2 regions of the Microbacterium paludicola genome follow, and region 1 is predicted to be linked to the other one. Evidence: predicted binding sites of a transcription regulator. Region 1 holds the regulator's gene; the other holds the start of a gene.

Region 1 (11,982 bases):
CGGTTCGCGTCACTCACCGACGAGGCTCTTCTCTCCGAGGCCGCCCGCGAGCAGGTGCGCGTGGACGTGGAAGACGGTCTGCCCGGCGCCGGCGCCCGTGTTGAAGATCAGACGGAAGTCGCCGTCGTCGGCGTGCTCGCGGCCGAGGCGCTTGGCCAGGGCGATCATCTCGGCGAGGAGCGTCGCATCCCCGGCGGCGAGCTCGGTGACGTCGCGGTACTCCTGCGTCTTCGGGATCACGAGCAGGTGCACCGGCGCCTGCGGGGCGATGTCCTTGATGGCGAACACGCGCTCGGTCTCGGCGACGATCTCGCCGGGGATGTCTCCCTGCAGGATGCGGGTGAAGATCGAGGGTTCAGCCATGTCGTCCAGTCTATGCGCGGGGCCCGAGCGGGTCTCCGCCTTCACCAGCGGCCGAGGCGCGCGTTGACGAGCGCGAGAGCGGCGGGCCCCGCGGTCGATGTGCGCAGCACCGTGTCACCCAGGCGCACACGGGTCGCGCCGGCCTCCTCGAGACGGGCGAGCTCCTCGGGCGTGATGCCGCCCTCCGGGCCCACGACGAGCAGGATGGACCCCGCGTCCGCAAGGTCGACCGCGCTCAGCCGCACTTCCGCCGTCGGCTCGAGCACGAGGATGCGGTCGCCCCGCGCGGCGAGAGCGGCCGTCGTGGCGATCGGCGTGACCTCGGGAAGCCAGGCGCGGTGCGCCTGCTTCGCGGCCTCGCGCACGATGGTCGCCCAGCGGGTGCGGCCCTTCTCGGCCTTCGGCCCCTCCCAGCGCGAGACGGAGCGCGACGCCTGCCACGGCACGATCTCGTCGACACCCAGCTCGGTCGCCGCCTGCACCGCGAGCTCGTCGCGATCGCCCTTCGCCAGCGCCTGGGCCAGCGCGATGCGCGGGCTCGGGGCGTCCTCGTCACGGCGCGCGACGATCCGGACGACCACCTCGCGCGGGGCGACGCTCTCGCACTCGCCCTCCAGCCAGGCTCCGCGGCCGTCGGTCACGGTGACCGCCTCGCCCACGCGCACGCGGCGCACGGCGGCGGCATGGTGGGCCTCCGCTCCCGTGAGCGTCAGCGTGTCGCCGGGCGCGACGGCGCCGGCCGTCTCGTCGATGAAGTGAAGGGCCACGGCGGATCAGCCCTGCCGGAAGCGGTCGCGCAGCTTCGAGAACAGGCCCTGATGGAACTCCGCCAGTCGCGGCGCTGGCGCCTTTGTGCGCTTCGCGAGCTCCTCGACCAGCGCGCGCTCCTTGGCGTCGAGCCGCGTCGGGGTGACCACGTGCACGCCGACCCGCAGGTCGCCGCGCTGGCCCGAACGCAGCCCGGTGATGCCGCGGTCCTTGATGGTCAGCACGTCGCCGCCCTGCACGCCGGGGCGCAGTTCGAGGTCGACGGGCCCGTCGAGCGCCTCGATCGTCGTGGTCGAGCCCAGGATCGCGTCGGTCATCGAGACCTCGAGCGTCGCGAGCAGGTCGTCGCCGTCGCGGCTGAACACCGGGTGCGGCGTGACCTGCACCTCGATGTAGAGGTCGCCGTTCGGGCCGCCCGCGGGGCCGACCTCGCCCGAGCCGGGCAGCTGCAGCCGCAGGCCCGACTCGACGCCGGCGGGGATGTCGACCGACACGGTGCGACGCGAACGCACGCGGCCCTGACCGCCGCACGTCGGGCACGGGTGCGGGATCGTCGTGCCGTACCCCTGGCAGGCACCGCAGGGCTGGGAGGTGACGACGTTGCCGAGAAGGCTGCGCACCTGGCGCTGCACGTGACCGGAGCCGCCGCAGATCTCGCAGCGCTCGGGGCCGGTGCCGGGCTGGCAGCACGAGCCGTTGCACGTCTCGCACAGCACTGCCGTGTCGACCTCGAGGTCGCGGTGGGCGCCGAAGACGACGTCGCCGAGCTCGAGCGTGACGCGCACGAGCGCATCCTGGCCCCGCTCACGGCGGGAGCGCGGGCGACCACCGCGGCCGCCGCCTCCCGCGCCGAAGAAGGTCTCGAAGATGTCGCTGAAGCCGCCGAAGCCGCCCGCCCCGCCGAACATGCTGTCGTCGCCGCCCATGTCGTAGCGGCGACGCTTCTCGTCATCGCTCAGCACCTCGTAGGCGTGGGTGACGAGCTTGAACTTCTCGGCCGCGTCCTCGCTGGGATTCACGTCGGGGTGAAGCTGGCGCGCCAGCTTGCGATAGGCCTTCTTGATCTCGTCGGAGCTCGCCTCGCGCGACACTCCGAGCACCTCGTAGTGGTCAGCCACAGTCCGCCTCTCGGGGGTCGCGCACCCGCGCGGCCCCGCACTTTCGATGGATCGCGCTCGGGCGATCCCGGTTGATCGATGCCGCTTACCGGCGGTTCTCGTCCTCGTCGAGCAGCCTGGTGAGGTACCGCGCCACGGCGCGAGCCGCCGCCAGGTTGCTCGGGTAGTCCATCCGCGTGGGGCCCATCAGCCCCACGCGTGCCCGGCCGACGCCGGCGTCGTAGTCGCTGGTGATGACGGAGGCCTCCGTCAGCCCGAACGCGTCGTTCTCGCGTCCGATGCTGGCCGAGAGACCCTTCTCATCCGCCGCCATCTCCGACATCAGCCGCAGCAGGGTCACCTGCTCCTCGATCGCCTGGAGGAGCGGATGGATGCTGCCGCGGAAGTCCTGCTCGCGCTTGGCGAGCGTCGCCGCGCCGGCCATCACGAGGCGGTCCTGCCGGAACTCGTCGAGCTCCTCCCCGGCGACGGCGGCGATCGTGAGGAGCGCCTCGTCGAGCCGCGCGCGGTCGGCGGGCGCGGATGCGCGCAGCTCCTCGATCCGCTCGGAACCGGATCGCACCGAGCGTCCGGTGATGAGCGAAGCGAGCTGCGCGCGAAGCAGGGCCACATCCTGCTCGTCGACGCCGCTCGGGGTCGCCGTCAGCCGCTGCGACACGCGTCCCGTGTCGGTCACGATGATGACGAGCATCCGGAACTCGTCCAACCGCACGAGTTCGACGTGGGTCACGTTCGCCGAGGCGAACGACGGGTACTGGACGAGCGCGACCTGGCCGGTGAGCTGCGTGAGCAGGCGCACGGTGCGGGCCAGCAGGTCATCGAGGTCGGCCGGATCCTGCAGGAAGGTCGAGATCGCCGCGCGCTGCGCCGTGGAGAGCGGTCGCAGCTCGGCGAGGTGGTCGACGAAGACCCGGTAGCCCTTGTCGGTGGGCACCCGGCCGGACGAGGTGTGCGGAGCGGTGATCAGCTCCTCGTCCTCGAGCAGCGCCATGTCGTTGCGGATGGTCGCGGCCGACACCCCGAAGGCGTGGCGTTCGACGATCGACTTGCTGCCGACAGGTTCGTGCGTGTCGACGTAGTCCTGCACGATCGCGCGCAGGACCTGCAGTCCGCGGTCCGTGACCATGGGCACCTCCCCGTCGCGCTTGGCACTCACTCGTTCTGAGTGCCAATTCTAGCGAGGTTCGGCGTCGCGTCGCTGAGCAGGCGAGGCGAGTCGAAACGGCCTGGACTGCCCGGATCAGCAGTCGCCCAGACATTGCGCGTTTCGACTCCCTCGCTTCGCTCGGTCGCTCAACGACCGGAGGGTGCCATCACTCCGTTCCCTCGCTTCGCTCGGTCGCTCAACGACCGGAGGGTGCCATCACTCCGTGAGCGCGCGCACGACGGCGTCGGCGAGGAGACGCCCGCGCAGGGTGAGCACAACGCGCCCGCGGATGGCCGCCGCGCCATCCACGAGACCGTCGGCCACGAGTCCGGCGACATTGCGCCGGGCGTCGGCTCCGAGGGACTCGACAGCGAGCCCCTCGCGGATCCGGCTCTCGAGCAGCACACGCTCGAGCGCGCGGGCATCGGCGTCCGGTGTCTCGCGTCCGGCCGCGGGCGACTCGCCGAGCGCCAGGCGCTGGGCGTACGCGGCGGGATGCTTCACGTTCCACCAGCGCAGGCCGCCCACGTGGCTGTGCGCGCCCGGGCCGAACCCCCACCAGTCGGAGCTGCGCCAGTACGCGAGGTTGTGCCGCGAGCGGTGGCGCTCGCCGCGCGCCCAGTTGCTGACCTCGTACCACTCGAAGCCCGCGGCGCCCAGCTTCGCGTCGGCCAGCTCGTACATGTCGGCCTGCAGATCGTCGTCCGGCGCGGGCACCTCACCGCGCTTGATCTGGCGGGCGAGCTTCGTGCCGTCCTCGATGATCAGCGCGTAGGCCGAGATGTGGTCGGACTCGAGCGCGAGGGCGGCGTCCAGCGAGGCCTCCCAGTCGGCGAGGGTCTCCCCCGGCGCGCCGTAGATGAGGTCGACGCTGACGTCCAGCCCCGCGTCCCGCGCGTCGTCCACCGCCGTGCGCACGTTCGACGGCGTGTGCGTGCGATCGAGCGCCGCGAGCACATGCGGCACCGACGACTGCATCCCGATCGACATGCGGTTCACACCGGATGCCGCGAGCTCGCGCACGACGGCGGGTGTCACCGTGTCGGGGTTCGCCTCCACCGTGACCTCGGCGCCGTCCGCGAGGCCGAACGCGTCGCGCACGCCGTCGAGCATCCGCCCCAGATCGCCCGCGGGCAGCAGGGTCGGCGTGCCGCCGCCGAAGAACACGGTGCGCGCCGGGCGCAGCGCGCCCGCGTCCGCCAGCACCTCGCGGCCGAGCGCGATCTCGCGCAGCAGCGTGTCGGCGTACTCGTCCTGGCGCGCCCCGCGCAGCTCGCTCGACGTGTACGTGTTGAAGTCGCAGTAACCGCAGCGCACGCGGCAGAACGGCACGTGCAGATACACGCCGAAGTCGACATCCGGATCGATCAGGATCCCGTCGGGCAGGCGTCCGTCGGCCGGGGCCGGATCGCCGAGGGGCAGCGGGCCGGCCATCAGCGGCCCGTCACGAACCCGGCGTGGCGAACAGCGGGGAGATCGCGCGCAGGTACCCGGCGAACAGCGCCCGGCGGCGACGGCGCACGAAGCCCTTGAACATCCGGTACAGCAGCCCCACGCCGCGGTCGAACGCCTTCACTGTGCACCACACCTCATCGTTGTCGCGCCACTCGACCATAAACGACTCCTCGCCGCTGACCATCGACCCGCCGACGGTGCCGAGGGCGAAGCCGACGCGGCGCGCCTCCTCGATCACGAAGATGACCCGCAGCTCGGCGTCGGCGCGCATCCCGTTGACGCGGCCGTGCACGCGAAGCGTCGTTCCGGGGCCCGCGTACGGAGTGCCCTCGGCGTCGTAGCGCTGGTCGCTCTCGAGCTTGGAGGGAGCCACCGGGTTGCCCTCGCCGTCGAAGCTCACTCCCGAATAGGCCGGTCCCGGCGCCGGGCGCACGTCCGTGACCTTCAGGCCCGCGCCCTTCAGCGCACCCCACGACAGCAGGGCGTCGCCCGCCGTGCGGAAACGCTCCTCGCCGCTGCCGATGCGCCACGAATCCGCAGCCGGGATGCTGTGCTCCGGCGGGTACTGGAGCAGGTCGTTCGCCTGGGTGGCGCCGACGGCCGCATAGTCGACCGTCTCGTCCTGGAAGGTGCCGCGACGCATGTGATCCACCCTACGTGCCGAGCCTGAGCGGCTACTTCGCCTTCGCCTCGACGTCGCCCGACAGCGCCGCGATGAACGCGTTCTGGGGCACCTCGACGCGACCGATGGTCTTCATGCGCTTCTTGCCCTCCTTCTGCTTCTCGAGCAGCTTGCGCTTGCGGCTGATGTCACCGCCGTAGCACTTGGCGAGCACGTCCTTGCGCATCGCGCGGATGTTCTCGCGCGCGATGATCCGCGCGCCGATCGCCGCCTGGATGGGCACCTCGAACTGCTGGCGAGGGATGAGCTTGCGCAGGCGCTCGGTCATCGTCGTGCCGTACGCGTAGGCCTTCTCACGGTGGACGATCGCGCTGAACGCGTCGACGCGGTCGCCCTGCAGCAGGATGTCGACCTTCACGAGGTCGGCCTCCTGTCGGCCGGCGGGCTCGTAGTCGAGGCTCGCGTAGCCCTGCGTGCGGCTCTTGAGCTGGTCGAAGAAGTCGAACACGATCTCGCCGAGCGGCATCGTGTACTTCAGCTCGACGCGCTCCTCCGAGAGGTAGTCCATGCCGAGCAGCGTGCCGCGACGCGTCTGGCAGAGGTCCATGATCGTGCCGACGTAGTCCTTCGGCGCGAGGATCGAGGCCTTCACGATGGGCTCGGTGACGGCGTTGATCTTGCCGTCGGGGTACTCGCTCGGGTTGGTGACGACGATCGTCTCGCCCGTCTCGGTCGTGACCTCGTAGATCACGCTCGGAGCGGTGGTGATCAGGTCGAGGCCGAACTCGCGCTCGAGGCGCTCGGTGATGATCTCGAGGTGAAGCAGGCCGAGGAACCCGCAGCGGAAGCCGAAGCCCAGCGCGACCGAGGTCTCGGGCTCGTACGCGAGCGAGGCATCCGACAGCTTCAGCTTGTCGAGGGCGTCGCGCAGATCCGGGTAGTCACTCGCGTCGATCGGATACAGACCCGAGTACACCATCGGCTTCGGATCGACGTAGCCGGCCAGAGCGTCGCTCGCGGGCGTGCGCGCGTTCGTGACGGTGTCGCCGACCTTCGACTGGCGCACGTCCTTCACACCCGTGATGAGGTAGCCCACCTCGCCCACGCCGAGGCCCTTCGACGGCACCGGCTCGGGCGCCGACACGCCGATCTCCAGAAGCTCATGCGTCGCCTTGGTCGACATCATCTGCACGCGCTCGCGCGGCGACAGCGATCCGTCGATCATTCGCACGTAGGTGATGACGCCGCGGTACGCGTCGTACACGGAGTCGAAGATCATTGCGCGGGCCGGCGCATCGGCGTCGCCCTTCGGGGCCGGGATCTCGCGCACGAGGCGGTCGAGCAGCTCCTCGACGCCCTGCCCGGTCTTGCCGGACACGCGCAGCACGTCGTCGGGGCTGCCGCCGATCAGGTCGGCGAGCTCCTTGGCGAAGCGATCGGGATCGGCCGCGGGAAGGTCGATCTTGTTCAGCACCGGGATGATCGTCAGATCGTTCTCGAGCGCGAGGTACAGGTTCGCGAGCGTCTGGGCCTCGATGCCCTGTGCCGCATCGACGAGCAGGATGGCGCCCTCGCAGGCAGCAAGCGAGCGCGAGACCTCGTAGGTGAAGTCGACGTGACCCGGGGTGTCGATCATGTTCAGCGCGACCGTCACGTCCGGTCCCTGAGCCTGCCGAAGGGTCCACGGCATGCGCACCGCCTGCGACTTGATCGTGATGCCGCGCTCGCGCTCGATGTCCATCCGGTCGAGGTACTGCGCCCGCATGTCCCGGTCGGAGACCACGCCGGTGATCTGCAGCATTCGGTCGGCCAGGGTGGACTTGCCGTGGTCGATGTGGGCGATGATGCAGAAGTTGCGGATGCGCTCGGGGGGCGTCGCGGCGGGCTCGAGCGGAGTAGAGGCGCGGGGTGACATGTCCGTTCGATTCTACGGTCCCCCTCCCGCTTCTCCTTCCCGCCTCTCCCATGGGGCAGAACGCCCACTTGCGATACACCCGCGCCTGCGTGCACCATGCAGGTTGCACGGCGATAGCGCTTGTGTTGCATGTTTTTCACGGCGAGAGCACAGATAGGTAACGCTTTTCGCACCGGTGAGTGCCTTCGATGGTGAGGGCGCAGCCGCGGGGTAGAGTCCCGGTCAACGTCTGTTACGAAAGAAGTCCTACGCCTTGATCCGTTTTATGCTGCGCCGCACTGCGGGCTGGCTGCTGATGATCGTGGCGGTGACCAATCTGACGTACTTCCTCGCCTGGGGTTATCTCGACCCTCGCGCGAACTACGTCGGCCGCCGCCCTCCCCTGACCGAAGAGCAGATCGTCGGTCTGCTGCGCCCGCGCAATCTCGACGACAAGATCCCGCTCATCGAGCGCTGGTGGGGCTGGTTCAGCGGCATCCTGCTGCGCTGGGACTGGGGCGTCAGCCCCGTCGGGCAATCGGTCAACGAGCAGGTCGCCTACCGCATGTGGGTATCCGCCGAGCTGATGCTCGGCGCGACGATCCTGCTGACGCTCGTCGGCATCGGCCTCGGCGTGTACACCGCCTCGCGTCAGTACAAGACCGCGGATCGCGTCTGGCAGGGCGTCTCGATCGTCACGATGAACATCCCCGTCGTCGTCGGTGCGCTCGCCATCGTGCTGCTGGCGATCGCCCTCAACGACGCGGTCGGCACCCGCATCTTCTACGTGACCGGAGCCGCGTCGCTCGGGGTCAGTGGTTTCTTCCCCGTGCTCCTCGACACGCTGCAGCATCTCGTTCTTCCCACGCTCGCGCTCGTGCTCACGGGGTACGCGCAGTACCACTTCCTGCAGCGCTCGCTGCTTCTGGACAACATCAAGACCGACTACGTGCGCATGGCACGGGCGAAGGGCCTGACGAAGTCGCAGGCCGTCCGCCGGCACGCTCTCCGCACCTCGCTGATCCCCGTCGCGACCCAGGTGGCGTTCTCGATCCCCGCGATCTTCACCGGCGCGATCCTGACCGAGCGGATCTTCGCGTGGGAGGGCATGGGCAAGTACTTCCTCGACACGATCACGAACAACGACATTCACGGTGTCGTCGCCGTCGCGGCCTTTAGCGCCGTGTTCACGGCGGTCGGCGCGGTGCTCTCCGATGTCGCCGTCGTGGTCCTCGATCCTCGAGTGCGGGTGAGCTGACATGAGCGTGACGAACAGTCTGATCGATCCCCTCGAGCACGGCGACAACCCGCCGCCGTCCGACACCGAGCTGCGCGCGCCGGGCCGCAAGCGCATGTCGAAGTGGGAGCTCTACGGCCGCCGCTTCGCGCGCAACCGCGGCGCCCTCGTCGGCCTGGTCATCTTCGCCGTGCTCGTGCTGTTCGCGGTCATCGGACCGCTGTTCCAGCAGTACGACCACATCGAGCTCGACTTCCTGTCGCTCAGCGACCCGCCCAGCGCCGAGCACTGGTTCGGCACCAACGGCTCGGGCAACGACGTGTACGCGATGGTCGTCGTGGGCCTGCAGCGGTCGCTCATGATCGCCCTGGTCGTCTCGATCGGCACGACCGTCCTGTCGGCCGTGATCGGCGCGGCGGCCGCGTACTTCCGCGGCACGGTCGAGCGCGTCACGCTGCTCATCATCCACTTCCTCATGGTCACGCCGACGTTCCTGATCCTCGCGATGATCTCGAACGACGCCGGCGGCGACTGGCGCGTGATCTCGCTCGTCATGATCCTCACGGGCTGGTTCTTCTCCGCCCGGGTGATCTGGACCCTGTCGCTGTCCATCCGCGAGCGCGAGTACGTGCAGGCGGCGCGCTACATGGGCGTCAAGGGCTTCACGATCGTGCTGCGCCACATGCTGCCGAACATCGGGTCGCTGCTCGTGATCAACTTCACGCTCGGCGTGGTCACGGCCGTGCTGACCGAGACCGGCCTGTCGTTCATCGGCTTCGGCGTGAAGCTGCCGGACGTCTCGCTCGGCTCGCTGATCGGCATCGGCGCGAACAGCGTCTCGAGCGCACCGTGGCTGTTTTATTTCCCGGCCGGCGCCCTGACGCTGCTGACCGTCTCGATGGCGCTCGTCGCCGACGGCCTGCGCGACGCGCTCGACCCGACCTCGGCGGCGGGAGGCCGCGCATGACAATCGCAGACACCACACTCCCGAGCGCCACGTCCAAGCCGGTGCTGACCGTCCGTGACCTCACCGTGAGCTTCCCGTCGGAGGCCGGTCGCGTCGACGCCGTGCGCGGCGTCTCCTTCGACCTGCTCCCCGGGCGCACTCTCGGCATCGTCGGCGAGTCCGGATCCGGCAAGTCGGTGACGTCGCTCGCCGTCATGGGCCTGCTCGACGACAATGCGCGCATCGGCGGATCGATCCAGTTCGACGGCGAGGAGCTGCTCGGCAAGAGCGACGCCCAGCTGTCGAAGCTGCGCGGCAACGGCATCGCCATGATCTTCCAGGACCCGCTGACCTCGCTGACGCCCGTCTTCACGATCGGCGACCAGATCATCGAGGCCCTCACCGTGCACGACGGTCGCATGTCGCGCCAGGCGGCGACGGCGCGCGCCATCGAGCTGCTGCGCCTCGTGGGGATCCCGAACCCCGAGAACCGCCTGAAGGCGTTCCCGCACGAGTTCTCCGGCGGAATGCGTCAGCGCGTCGTCATCGCGATCGCGATGGCGAACCGCCCGAAGCTGATCATCGCGGATGAGCCGACAACGGCCCTCGACGTGACGATCCAGGCGCAGATCCTCGAGCTGATCAAGACCGCGCAGCGCGAGACCGGAGCCGCGGTGATCATGATCACTCACGACATGGGTGTCGTCGCCAACATCGCCGACGACGTGCTCGTGATGTACGCAGGCAAGCCCATCGAGCAGTCCCCCGTCGACGAGCTGTTCGCCGACACCCGCATGCCGTACTCGATCGGTCTGCTGGGCGCGATCCCGCGCGTGGACAAGGCCGAGAAGCAGCCGCTGGTGCCGATCAAGGGCAACCCGCCGCTGCTCGTGAATCTGCCCGACGCCTGCCCGTTCGCCGACCGGTGCCCGATCGCCGTGGACGCGTGTCGCAGGAAGGAGCCCGAGCTGCTTCCCGTCGGCGGCAAGGAAGACCACCGGGCGGCATGCATCCGGGCAGAGGAGATCCGCGCCGGCTTCATCGACGGCCACCCCGTCTACCCCGTGCCGGAGATCCCCACCTCCGAGCTCGTGCGCACGCCCCGCGAGGAGCGTCCGGCCACACTCGAGGTCGAGAACCTCTCGAAGACCTTCCCGCTCACGCGCGGAGCCTTCTTCAAGCGCAGGATCGGCGACGTGCATGCCGTCAAGAACGTCTCCTTCGACGTCCGCGAGGGCGAGTGCATGGCGATCGTCGGCGAGTCGGGCTCCGGCAAGACGACGACGCTGCTGCAGATCATGGACCTCGCCGCCCAGCAGGACGGCGACATCCGCATCAACGGCGTCAGCGTCGCCGATGTGAAGTCGGGCCGCGCCGAGCGCGATCTGCGCCGCGACATCCAGATCGTCTTCCAGGATCCGATGGGCGCACTCGACCCCCGCATGACGGTCTTCGATATCATCGCCGAGCCGCTGCGCACCATCGGCGAGCCGAAGAGCCGCATCGAGTCGCGTGTCGACGAGCTCATGGACCTCGTGGGCCTGAACCCGGCGCACAGCGACCGGTTCCCCACCGCCTTCTCGGGCGGTCAGCGACAGCGCATCGGCATCGCGCGTGCGCTCGCGACGAATCCCAAGGTCGTCGTGCTGGACGAGCCGGTGTCGGCGCTCGACGTCTCCATCCAGGCGGGCGTCATCAATCTTCTCGACGAGCTCAAGGTCAGACTCGGGCTCTCGTATCTGTTCGTCGCGCACGACCTGTCGGTCGTGCGTCACATCGCCGATCGTGTCGCGGTGATGTACCTCGGAAGCTTCGTCGAGCACGGCGACGTGGATGAGGTGTTCGACAACCCGCAGCATCCGTACACGCAGGCGCTGCTGTCGGCGATCCCCGTTCCCGATCCTCAGAAGGAACGGACCCGTGAGCGCATCGTGCTCACGGGCGATCTGCCGAGCCCGACCGAGCAGCCGAAGGGCTGCCCGTTCGTCAGCCGCTGCCCGCTGTACAAGACGCTCGGAGACGCGGAGCGAACCCGGTGCGAGACAGAGGTTCCGCCTCTCACCGGTCGCGAGGGGGTCCACGTGAACGCCTGCCACTACCGCTGACGTCCCACACTGCCCGACTCACAACTCAACAGTCCCCACCATTCCAGTGACGCCCACCGGGCGTCGAAAGGAGCACCAGAATGAAGCTGCAGCACAAGCTGCTGGGCGTCGTCGCCACTGGCGGCGCGCTCGCTCTGACCCTCGCCGGCTGCGCCGGCGGCGGCAACGGCAACGGCAACGACGGAGCCGGCGAAGAGGCGCCGCAGACGATCGAGGGGGCGGACTACAACCCGCAGCCGCGCGAGAACCTCGAGCAGGGCGGCGAGGTGGTCTTCCCGATCTCCGAGATCACCCCGCAGATGAACGTGAACCACTCGGACGGCTCGG
Region 2 (11,982 bases), on a different contig from region 1:
TCCTGCTCGCCGTCATCGCGCTCCTCGCCCGCCGCGCGCAGCCCGAACTGGCCTGGTGGGGCCTCGGGCTCGGGATCGGTGCCGTCGCGTGTTGCCTGTGCTGGATCGCCTGGGGGATGCAGGCGGCGGCCGAGCTCGCCGTGCGCTGAGCCGCGTCGGTCGAGCTTCCCGGTGGCTGCGGCCCCGGGCGGGTCTGGGGCGTTTCGACTCCTCGCTGCGCTCGTCGCTCAACGAGCGAGGGGGTGGGCTGTGCTTGTCGACCTTCTCGGTCGTTGAGCGAGCGAAGCAAGTCGAAACGGTGTGACGTCCCGGCGGCTGCTGCCCCGGGCGGGTCTGGGGCGTTTCGACTCCTCGCTGCGCTCGTCGCTCAACGAGCGAGGGGGTGGGCTGTGCTTGTCGACCTTCTCGGTCGTTGAGCGAGCGAAGCGAGTCGAAACGGGGTGACGTCCCGGCGGCTGCTGCCCTGGGCGGGTTTGCGGCGTTTCGACTCCTCGCTGCGCTCGTCGCTCAACGACCGGTGGGGTGGGCTGTGCTTGTCGACCTTCTCGGTCGTTGAGCGAGCGAAGCGAGTCGAAACGGCGTGACGTCCCGGCGGCTGCTGCCCTGGGCGGGTTTGCGGCGTTTCGACTCCTCGCTGCGCTCGTCGCTCAACGAGCGAGGGGGGCGGGGCTGCGCTTGTCGAGCTTCCCGGTCGTTGAGCGAGCGAAGCGAGTCGAAACGGTGTGACGTCCCTGTGGCAGCTGCCCTGCGCTCGTCGCTCAACGAGCGAGGACGGGGCTGGATCAGACCCTCGGGACGCGATCCGCGAGGATCGCCAGGCGCTTGCCGCCGACCCGGGTGAGCAGCAGCGTGGCGGACTCCGGGCCCTTCAGCGCGAGGCGCTTGCGTAGAGCAGCCGGGTCGATGTCGACGCCGCGCTTCTTGATCTCGAGCGTGCCGATGCCGCGGGCGCGCAACGCCTTCGCCAGCGGCTTCGGATCGGCGGGCAGCGTCTCGCGCACCCGGAACGACGACACGAACGGGCTCGTTGCCGGCGCATCCCCCGTGAGGTAGGCGATCCCCGGCGCGATCGGTCCCGCCTCGAGCGCGCGGGCGACCTCGCCGACGAGCCGCGCCCGGATGATCGCGCCCTCCGGCTCGTGGATGAACGCCGACAGCTCGCGGACGTCCTCATCCGGAGTGTCGGCCGACGCGGTGAGCTCGTGCGCGGTCTCGCCGCGCAGCACAAGCGCCGACCGTCCCACGCCCGGCCGCGCGAGCGATCCGGTCCACACGACCAGCTCGACGGTCGAGCCGTCCACGCTGATCCACTGGGTCTCGACGCCGTCGCCCGCGGGCAGCGCCTCGCGGTCGTGGCCGGGCCCGAGCTTCACACCCGCCGGCAGGCGCGTGGCGAGGTCGAACACCCAGTCGAGGGGAGGGGAGTAGTCGGATGCCGCCACGCGCGCGGTCTCGCCATGTCCGGCCGTGCGGCGGGCCGGATCGAGCCAGACGGCGTCCACGTCGGCGAGATCGACATCCTGCGCGAGCGCCGACCGTACCGCGACGTCGTCACCGAACGGCGCCAGGTTGTACGCGGCGAGGGCAGCGGTGACGGGATCCGCGTCGACGGCGAGCACGCCAAGACCCACCGCGGCGAACGCGAGCGAGTCGCCGCCGATGCCGCAGCCGAGGTCGGCGACCCGGTCGATCCGCGCCCCGCGCATCCGGTGCGCGTGATGGGCGGACACGCTCATCCGCGTCGCCTGCTCGAGGCCCGCGCGGGTGAACAGCATGCGCGACGCGAACTCGCCGAACTTCGCGACCGCGCGCTCGCGGAGGCGGGCCTGCCCGACCACCGCCGACACCAGCTCGGGGGAGTGCCCGGCGGCGCGCAGACGCGACACGGTGCGGGCGACGTCGTCGGCTGATTCCGTGGCGCCGAGCGACTCGAGCAGCGCCAGCCCCTCCCGGGTCAGCAGCGCATCGAGCTCAGCGGAATCCATCCGTCCAGCGTAGGCGCGCCGCCGCGCGACCCAGTGCTGGCACTCGCGTTGCATGAGTGCCAGCGAGCCTCCTACACTTGCAGTTAGCACTCTCCGGGGGAGAGTGCGAAACAGTCTTCCCGTACGAAGCACAGGAAAGAAGAGGTACACCGTGTCGGTTTCCATCAAGCCGCTCGAGGACCGCATCGTCATCAAGCAGGTCGAGGCCGAGCAGACCACCGCGAGTGGTCTCGTCATCCCCGACACCGCGAAGGAGAAGCCCCAGGAGGGTGAGGTCGTCGCGGTGGGCCCGGGTCGCATCGACGACAACGGCAACCGCGTTCCGCTCGACGTCGCGGTCGGCGACCGCGTGCTCTACAGCAAGTACGGCGGCACCGAGGTGAAGTTCGGCGCCGACGAGTTCCTCGTTCTCTCGGCGCGCGACGTCCTCGCCGTCGTGGTCCGCTGAGACGCACCGCAGTTCTTCGAGAGGCCCGGATCTTCGGATCCGGGCCTCTTTCTTATGCCGCGCGCTGATCGATCACTCGCCCGACGCTTCGCGCCGGGACTCGCGATCGATTGGCTGTCGCTTCGCTCCATCCGTAGCGCGCTGGTTGGCCGCATCCGCGGCGCGGTCGCTTCGCTCCCACAGGGGCACAGCGGCCGGTGATCAGGATCGATCGCTCCCGCCGACGCTCCGCGCCGGCGCTCGCGATCGATGGGCTGTCGCTTCGCTTCATCCGGGGCGCGCTGGTTGGCCGCATCCGCGGCGCGGTCGCTTCGCTCCCACGTGGGGTGCTCCGGTGGGCGCCTTGTGCCTGCAGCTCCGCGCCGCTCCGCGCGGGGTGCGGATGGCAGTCAACGTGCGAAGGATGGCAGTGACGCCGCGGCCGCGTGTCCCACGTGGGACATAGGCTGACTCGGTGAGCCGCGCAACTCCCGTTCTTCCCGCACCCGTCCGCGCAAAGGGCGACGGAGAGACCGCCGGCACCCTGTACGCGCTCGGGGCCTACGTGCTCTGGGGAATCCTGCCGCTGTACTTCGTGGCGCTCGCCCCCACGGGCTCGTGGGAGGTCGTCGCCTGGCGCGTCGTGCTGTCGCTCGTGTTCTGCGCCCTGCTGCTGACCGTCACCCGCGGCTGGGCGCGCTTCGTCGCGGTGCTGCGGCGCCCGCGGCTGGCATTGCTGATGGGGCTCGCCGGCGTGCTCATCTACGTCAACTGGCAGGTCTTCGTCATCGCGACGCAGAGCGATCAGGTGCTCGAGGCGAGCCTCGGCTACTTCATCAACCCGATCACCACCGTGCTGCTGGCGGTGCTGGTGCTGCACGAGAAGGTGCGCGTCCTGCAGTGGACGGCGATCGGCGTCGCGGCCGTCGCGGTCATCCTGATCATCGTCGCCTACGGTCGCGTGCCCTGGTACGCGCTCGCGCTGACCGCCTCCTTCGGCGTCTACGGCCTCGTGAAGAAGCAGGTCGGCGGCACGGTCGACGCGATCAGCGGCCTCGCCCTGGAGACGCTGTGGCTGGCGCCGATCGCGATCGCGCAGCTCGGCATCATCGCCGCGACCACCGGGATCACGCTCGGCACCGCGGGAACGTGGCACACGATCCTGCTGCTGTCAGCGGGAGCCGTCACCGCGATTCCGCTGCTGCTTTTCGCCGCCGGATCGAGCCGCGTGCCGCTCGCCACCATGGGGATGCTGCAGTTCGCGGGCCCCATCCTGCAGTTCATCGTCGGCGTCGCCATCCTCCACGAGCCGATGCCCGCATCCCGCTGGATCGGCTTCGCGATGGTCTGGGTCGCGTGCATCCTGCTGACGATCGATCAGATCCGCCACAGCAGGCGCCCTCGGACGGCGCCGGTGGTGATCGACGGAGGGCTCTGAGGCGCCGGATCGACCGCCGGAAGTCAGGTTGCACCGCAAGGTGACAACTCTGGTAACGATTTGATCCCGAAAGACATCACAGTCTGCTCAGATGGGCTGTGTAAAACACTGCGGAAACAAATCGGAGGTAGATTCCGTCCATTACCCGCGGCCGTCTGAACGCTCCCTGGGCGTGCAGTCACCAGTCCCTCATCCGCGGGTCCTGACGAAAGGACGGAACCACCATGGTTCGATCCCGGAAGCTGATCGGCGCCCTTGCCCTCACGGGTGCCGCAGCTCTGACCCTTGCGGGCTGCGCCACCGGCGGCGGCGGCACAGCCACCGAGGACCCCTCGGCGGGCCCGGCTGAGCCCGGCGGCGATCTCTCGCTGAAGATCGCCACCGCGCTGCCCGTCACCGGTTCGCTCGCGTTCCTCGGCCCGCCCGAGATCCAGGGCGTGAACTACGCGCAGTCGCTCATCAACGAGTACACCGAGGAGACGGGCCTGGAGCTCGATGTCGTCCACGGTGACTCGGGTGACCTCGACAACAAGAAGTACGAGTCGGAGATCCCGCGCCTGCTCAGCGAGGACCCCGCGGCCATCATCGGCGCGGCCTCGTCGGGCGTCTCGCTGCAGTTCATCGACCAGGTCGTCGGCGCGGGGGTCATCCAGTTCTCCCCCGCCAACACGTCGGACGCGTTCACCACGTACGACGACAACGGTCTCTACTTCCGCACCGCGCCTTCCGACGTGCTGCAGGGTGAGGTGCACGGCAACTTCCTCGGCGAGCTGGGCCACCAGACGCTCGGACTCATCGTGCTGAACGACGCCTATGGCACCGGCCTGGCGAAGTACATCACCGAGGCGTTCGAGGGAGCCGGCGGCGAGGTCGTCGCCAGCGAGACCTTCAACCCGGGCGACACGTCGTTCGACTCGCAGATCGCCGCTGTGCTGGCCGAGGACCCCGACGCCATCACCGTGATCTCGTTCGACGAGGCGAAGACGATCCTGCCGAGCCTCATCGAGAAGGGCTTCGACGCCGAGAACCTCTTCCTCGTCGACGGCAACATGGCCGCCTACGACAAGGACTTCCCCGCCGGTCTGCTCGAAGGAGCCAAGGGCACCTACCCCGGCCCCACGCCGGACCAGGTGCAGGAGTTCGTCGACGGCCTGAACGCCTTCGTCGAGGAGTCTGGCACCGAGGCGCTGTCCGACTACACCTACGCGCCGGAGTCGTTCGACGCGGTCAACCTGATCGCGCTCGCGTCGCTGGCAGCGCAGTCGACCGAGCCGGCCGACATCGCCGAGAAGCTGGTCGAGGTCTCGGGCGGTTCGGGCGAGGGTGAGAAGTGCACGTCGTTCGCCGACTGCGCCGACATCATCCTCGGCGGCGGTGTCGCCGACTACGACGGTGCCTCGAGCCCGGTCACGTTCGACGAGGTGGGCGACCCGACCGAGGGCATGATCAACATCTACGAGTACGGCGCCGACAACAAGTACGTGCCGTACGAGGGCTGACCCCTCACCCGCGAAGCGCCCCGCCTCCCTCAGGAGGCGGGGCGCTTCCCGCTTTCCGCACGAGGCGGCCTGCGCACCCGCGAGCCGACGACGGCAACGCAAGAGCCCCGGCCCTGACGGGCCGGGGCTCTCGCAATGCGGGTCAGGCGCCGAGCGTGCCGAGGTAGAGCTCGGTGACCTTCGGGTCCTTCAGCAGCTCTCGACCTGTTCCGGTGTAGGCATCGCGGCCCTGGTCGAGCACATAGCCGCGGTCGCAGATCTGCAGGCAGCGGCGAGCGTTCTGCTCGACCATGATGCAGGTCACGCCCGCTTTGTTGATCTCCGAGACCCGCAGGAACGCCTCATCCTGACGCACCGGCGAGAGGCCCGCGGACGGCTCATCGAGCAGCAGGACCTTCGGGTCCATCATCAGTGCTCGTCCCATCGCCACCATCTGGCGCTCACCGCCCGAGAGGCCGCCCGCGCGCTTCTTCAGGCCGCCGCCCTTGGCGAGGTCGGGGAAGATGCCCATCACGAAGTCGACCCGCTCGGCGAACAGCTTCGGCTTCTGGAAGGTGCCCATCTGCAGGTTCTCCTCGATGGTGAGCGAGGGGAAGACGTTGTTCGTCTGCGGGATGAAACCAACGCCCTTGGCGACCAGCTTGTCGGCCTTGAGCCCGGTGATGTCCTCGCCGCCGAGCGTGATGCGCCCGCCGCGGATCTTCACCTGGCCGAAGATCGCCTTCAGCAGCGTCGACTTGCCGGCGCCGTTCGGGCCGATGATCCCGATCAGCTCGCCCCTGTGGGCGGTCAGGGTCGCACCGTTCAGGATGTTCACTCCCGGCAGGTAGCCCGCGTGCACGTCATCGACGAAGACCAAGGGATCGCCCTGCGTCTCGGCGCCCTGGGGCGCTGTTGCGGTCTGCTCGCTCACTTGCTCTCCTCCTTGCCGAGCTCGGCGGACGCCTCGGCCTCGATGACCGCGAGATCGACGGCGGCCGAGGCCGCGGCGTCGGTGGTGGGATCGGCATCGACGACCGCGATACGACCCGTCACGACGCCGAGGTCGAGCTCCTGGTGAGCGCCCAGGTAGGCGTCGATCACCGCGGGGTTCTTCATGACCTCGTCAGGCGCGCCCTCGGCGACGACCTTGCCCTCCGCCATCACCACGACCCAGTCGGCGATGTGGCGCACCATGTGCATATCGTGCTCGACGAAGAGCACGGTCATGCCCTCTTCCTTGAGATCCAGGATGTGATCGAGCAGCGACTGCGTGAGGGCCGGGTTGACGCCGGCCATCGGCTCGTCGAGCATGACGAGCGTCGGGTTCGACATCAGGGCCCGCGCCATCTCGAGCAGCTTCTTCTGGCCGCCCGACAGTCCTGCTGCGAGGTCCTCGCGCTTCGCATCGAGCTTGAACTTCGCGAGCAGCTCGTCGGCCTGCGCCTCGATCTCCTGATCCTGCTTCCGCCACAGGGCGGGGATCAGGCCCTGCCAGAAGCGCTCGCCGACCTGGCCGGGGCGGCCGAGCTTCATGTTGTCCATGACGCTGAGGCGGCCGAGGGCCTTGGTGAGCTGGAACGTGCGGACGAGGCCCAGGCGGGCGACCTTGTGCGCGGGGACGTGGGCGAGGTCCTTGCCGTCGTAGGACCACGTGCCGGTGTTGGGCTTGTCGAAGCCCGTCAGCAGGTTGAACAGAGTGGTCTTGCCCGCGCCGTTCGGGCCGATGAGGGCCGTGATGGCGTTGCGGGGGATCTCGAGGTGCTCGACGTCCACGGCCGTGAGGCCGCCGAACGTGCGGGTGACGTTGTCGGCCACGATGATCGGGTCGACCTTCTTCACGCCCGGATTGGCCTCGCCCACGTGCAGGCCGGTCGTCTTCGGCCGCTGCACGGGCGCTGTCATGGGGTTGCGGTCATCGGACAAAGGTCAGCTCCTTCTTGTCGCCGAGGATGCCCTGCGGCATGAAGACGACGAGCAGCATGAGCGCGACGCCGACCAGGATGTAGTGCAGTGTTCCTGCCTGGCTGTCGGTCATAAAGGGGAGGATGCCGGCCTTGGCGAGCGCCGGCAGGAGGTTGGTGAGGAAGGTCTGCACGAGCCAGAAGATCAGCGAGCCGAGCAGCGGGCCGAAGACCGTCGCGGCGCCGCCGAGCAGCAGAGCCGTCCAGACGAAGAACGTCAGCGACGTGACGTAGACGCCGGGGTTCACGGCGGACGGCAGCGCGTAGACGATGCCGCCGGCGGCCATGATCACGCCGCCCAGCACGAGCGACTGCATCTTGTAGGAGAAGACGTTCTTGCCCAGTGAGCGGATCGCGTCCTCGTCCTCACGGATGCCCTTCATCACGCGGCCCCAGGGGCTGCGCGTGAGCATCCAGACGACGAGGGCGGCGAACGCGAGCGTCAGCAGGCCCATGATGCGCACCCACCACTGCGTCTCGTTGTAGGTCCACGGGCCGAAGCCGTAGGTGCCCTCCGGGATGGGGTTCATCTCGCGGAAGCTGGCGTGGTAGCCGGCCAGGCCGTCGGCCGATCCGGTCACCGAATCGAACGCGGTCGTGAGGAAGAACAGCCGCAGCACCTCGGCGGCCGCGATGGTCGCGATGGCGAGGTAGTCGCCGCGCAGCCGCAGCGTCGGGATGCCGAGGATCAGCGCGAAGATCGCCGCGGCGACGAGGCCGACGAGCGCGGCGAGCCACCACGGGAAGCCGAACGTCAGAATCGAGATCGCGTAGCCATAGGCGCCCAGGGCCATGAATCCCGCCACGCCCATGTTCAGCAGGCCGCCGAAGCCGAAGTGCACCGCCAGGCCGAGTGCGGCGAGGGCGTAGGCCATCGTCGCGGGGCTGAGGATCGAGGACAGTGTGTTGTCGAAGATCTGAGACCAGTTCATGAGCGGCCCTTATCCGATTCGCTCGCGGCGGCCGAGGATGCCCTGCGGCCGGACCAGAAGGATGATGATCAGGACCACGAGCGCGCCTGCGTATCGCAGGTCGGCGGGGATCCAGAGGCTCGACACCTCGACGAGGAGGCCGATGACGATCGCGCCGACGAGAGCGCCGAAGGCGGTGCCGAGACCGCCGAGCGTCACCGCCGCGAAGACGAGCAGCAGCACCTGCGCGCCCATGTCCCACCGGATGCCCGGGCGGTAGTAGGCGTACAGGATGCCCGCGAGGCCGGCGAGCGCGCCGGAGATGATCCAGACGACGCGCACGACATGGTCGACGTCGATACCGCTCGCCGCGGCAAGCGACGGGTTGTCGGAGATCGCGCGGGTCGCCTTGCCGAGGCGGCTCTTCGTCAGCCAGATCGCGAAGCCGATGATGACGACGAGCGAGATGCCCATCGAGACGAGGTCGTTGAGCGTGGTCGACACCGCGCCGAACAGCGGGATCGACACGGTCGGCACCATGGGCGGCAGCTGCTGCGTGCCGCCGCCGATGGAGTACTGGAAGACGTACCGCAGCGCGAGCGAGAGGCCGATCGAGAGGATCATCAGCTGCACCGCGCCGACGCCCTTGCGCCGCAGTGGTCGCCAGATCGCCGCATCCAGGGCGAGGCCGAGCAGGGCGCTCAGGATGATCGCCGCCGGGATCCCGACCCAGACGGGCAGGGCGAGGCTCGCCGGGCCGACCAGGAACAGGGCGGCGATGGCCCCGAAGGTCACCATCTCGGCGTGTGCGAAGTTCGAGATGCCGGTCGTGCCGAACACGAGCGACAGGCCCACGGCCGCGAGGCCGAGCATCAGTCCGAAGTTCAGGCCGATGAAGAGCCGCTGCAGGAACTGGTCGAAGAAGCTCGTGACGTTGCGCTCGCCCTCGCCGATGAAGAAGTTGACCGCCAGGCGACCGCCCGCGCCCATCTCCGCCGTGGTGACGTTGGCCGCACCGTCCTCGTCCGCGTCCTCGATGACGGCGATGCCCTCGGGAAGGGTGTCCTCGTGGAGCGTGACCGTGTACTCGACGCCCTTCTCGGGCACCTTCACGGACCAGCGTCCCTCCTCGTTCGTCTCGACCTCCTGCGCGCCGCCGGGACCGTCGATCGTCAGGGAGACGCCCTCGAGCGGATCCCCGTCGAGCTGCACGTTGCCGCTCACGGTGAAGGGGTCGCCCTCGGCCGCGTGCGCCGCCGTGGGCAGCAGCAGCGAGGCGAAGAGCGCGGCGAGGAAGGTCGCAAGAGCGACGATCACGCCGGCTCGGATACGCCTCGGGTAGGCGATTCTGGGGTTCATTGATCCTCCGGTCCGCGGGCGGCGGGTGGGGTTGCGCCGCACCGAGGTGCATGAACGGGTCGTTCAAAGGTAAGACCCTAATGTGTCGGGTTCGTTTCCGGCGCGTCCCGGAGCGTTGACGTGAGCATTCTGCCTATCGCAGTCCGCTCCTCCTCGAGCGATCTGCACCCGGAATATCTCCAGGCCCCGAAGCCTTAGAATCCGTATACGGGGGAGGATGGCATACCCTGCCCCTCCCGCGAAACGAGCTCACAAAGATCGCTGCGATCCCAAATCGCTCCAAGCGGGAGAACGCCATGACTGACTACGATCCGTTCGGCTTCGTCGGACTCACCTACGACGACGTGCTGCTTCTGCCCGGTCATACGGACGTGATCCCGAGCGAGGCGGATACGTCCTCGCGGCTGACGCGCAACATCCGCGTCGCCGCTCCGCTGCTCTCGAGCGCGATGGACACCGTCACCGAGGCCCGCCTCGCGATCGCGATGGCCCGCCAGGGCGGCATCGGCATCCTGCATCGCAATCTGTCGATCCAGGATCAGGCGAGCGCAGTCGACCGCGTCAAGCGCAGCGAGTCGGGGATGATCACCGACCCGATCACGACGCACCCCGACGCGACGATCGAAGAGGTCGACGCGCTGTGCCGCAAATACCGGATCTCGGGTCTGCCGGTCGTCGACGAGGAGAACCACCTCGTCGGCATCGTCACCAACCGCGACATGCGGTTCGTCTCCGACTTCGAGCGCACCACAACGCTCGCCAAGGACGTCATGACCGCCGAGGGCCTGGTCACGGGCCATGTGGGCATCTCGTCCGAGGAGGTCGTCGCCCTCTTCGCGAAGCACCGCGTCGAGAAGCTGCCGCTCATCGACGACGAGGGCAAGCTCGCGGGCCTCATCACCATCAAGGACTTCGACAAGAGCGAGAAGTACCCCAACGCGACGAAGGACTCGCAGGGCCGCCTGCGCGTCGGTGCCGCGATCGGCTTCTTCGGCGACGCGTGGGAGCGCGCCGCGGCGCTGCGTGACAAGGGTGTCGACGTCATCGTCGTCGACACCGCCAACGGCCAGTCGCAGGGCGTGATCGACATCGTCAAGCGCCTCAAGGCAGACCCGACCTTCGCGCACATCGACGTCATCGGCGGCAACGTCGCGACCCGCGAGGGCGCGCAGGCGCTGATCGACGCGGGCGTGGACGCCGTCAAGGTGGGCGTCGGCCCGGGCTCGATCTGCACCACCCGCGTCGTCGCCGGCGTCGGTGTCCCCCAGGTCACCGCGATCTACGAGGCCTCGCTCGCCGCCCGTCCGGCCGGTGTGCCGGTCATCGCCGACGGAGGCCTGCAGTACTCCGGCGACATCGCCAAGGCCCTCGTCGCGGGCGCCGACACCGTCATGCTCGGATCGCTGCTCGCCGGCACCGAGGAATCGCCCGGCGACGTCGTGTTCCAGGGCGGCAAGCAGTTCAAGCTGTACCGCGGCATGGGTTCGCTCGGTGCGATGCAGACCCGCGGCAAGCAGACCTCGTACTCGAAGGACCGCTACTTCCAGGCGGATGTGCCGAGCGACGACAAGCTGATCCCCGAGGGCATCGAGGGCCAGGTTCCCTACCGCGGCCCGCTGTCGGCCGTCGTTCACCAGCTCGTCGGAGGCCTGCGCCAGTCGATGTTCTACGTCGGCGCGCGCTCGATCGAGGAGCTGAAGGCCCGCGGCAAGTTCGTGCGCATCACCTCGGCGGGCCTCAAGGAATCGCACCCGCACGACGTGCAGATCGTGGTCGAGGCGCCGAACTATCGTCGCTGACGCTCCGTTAGTTCGGGTTTCTTTTCTCTCACGCCTCCCGCATCCGCTCGGGCACCCGCTTCGCGTTCCTTTTTGCTCACGCCGGCCGCATCCGCTCGGGCACCGCTTCGCGGCGCCGCTCGCGTCTGCGGGCGCTGTCGCTTCGCTCCATCGAGGGCGTGAGGGCAGCGCTTCGCGCTGCGGGCGGCATCCGCCGCACGCTCGCGCGCGGGGCGCGCTCGCACGTGGGTGGCACATGCCGGGTGGCGTCGCGGCATGCGTCGGGGCCAGGAGATTCGGGGTGGGGAGGATGGATTCTGTTGATTCCTCCTCTGGCGGGCGGATCCCCTCTGGAGGCGGCGGGCGGGGCGGACTAGCGTGACCGGCATGTGCCGGAACATCCACACCCTCCACAACTTCGAGCCCGCGGCGACCTCCGACGAAGTGCACGCCGCCGCCCTGCAGTACGTGCGCAAGATCGCGGGGACGACAAAGCCGTCCAAGGCGAACCAAGCCGCGTTCGACGAGGCCGTCCACGAGGTCGCGCACATCACGCAGCACCTGCTCGACGCGCTCGTGACCGCCGCGCCGCCGAAGAACCGCGAGGTCGAGGCCGAGAAGGCCAAGGCCCGCGCCGCCGGT

What was found. Region 1 encodes HrcA, which represses chaperone genes, less so after heat shock. Its sites were predicted from a motif close to TTNGCACTCGNNNNNNNCGAGTGCNAA; they were not measured.
Region 2: the regulator HrcA is predicted to act here: its motif matches at 2,022-2,048, upstream of groES (co-chaperone GroES).

The regions. Positions count from the first base shown of each region.
Region 1 is NZ_BAAANG010000019.1:76,705-88,686, reverse strand. It holds gene ABD161_RS10050 (HIT domain-containing protein) at 10-363, opposite strand; gene ABD161_RS10045 (16S rRNA (uracil(1498)-N(3))-methyltransferase) at 405-1,130, opposite strand; gene dnaJ (molecular chaperone DnaJ) at 1,137-2,249, opposite strand; gene hrcA (heat-inducible transcriptional repressor HrcA) at 2,335-3,375, opposite strand; gene hemW (radical SAM family heme chaperone HemW) at 3,613-4,830, opposite strand; gene ABD161_RS10025 (DUF1990 domain-containing protein) at 4,841-5,494, opposite strand; gene lepA (translation elongation factor 4) at 5,526-7,388, opposite strand; gene ABD161_RS10015 (ABC transporter permease) at 7,654-8,625, shown strand; gene ABD161_RS10010 (ABC transporter permease) at 8,627-9,571, shown strand; gene ABD161_RS10005 (ABC transporter ATP-binding protein) at 9,568-11,655, shown strand; gene ABD161_RS10000 (ABC transporter family substrate-binding protein) at 11,736-11,982, shown strand, end outside.
Region 2 is NZ_BAAANG010000035.1:173,821-185,802, reverse strand. It holds gene ABD161_RS14245 (hypothetical protein) at 1-149, shown strand, start outside; gene ABD161_RS14240 (class I SAM-dependent methyltransferase) at 783-1,985, opposite strand; gene groES (co-chaperone GroES) at 2,137-2,433, shown strand; gene rarD (EamA family transporter RarD) at 2,888-3,850, shown strand; gene ABD161_RS14225 (ABC transporter substrate-binding protein) at 4,075-5,349, shown strand; gene ABD161_RS14220 (ABC transporter ATP-binding protein) at 5,492-6,208, opposite strand; gene ABD161_RS14215 (ABC transporter ATP-binding protein) at 6,259-7,233, opposite strand; gene ABD161_RS14210 (branched-chain amino acid ABC transporter permease) at 7,244-8,224, opposite strand; gene ABD161_RS14205 (branched-chain amino acid ABC transporter permease) at 8,234-9,520, opposite strand; gene guaB (IMP dehydrogenase) at 9,859-11,361, shown strand; gene ABD161_RS14195 (DUF2277 domain-containing protein) at 11,728-11,982, shown strand, end outside.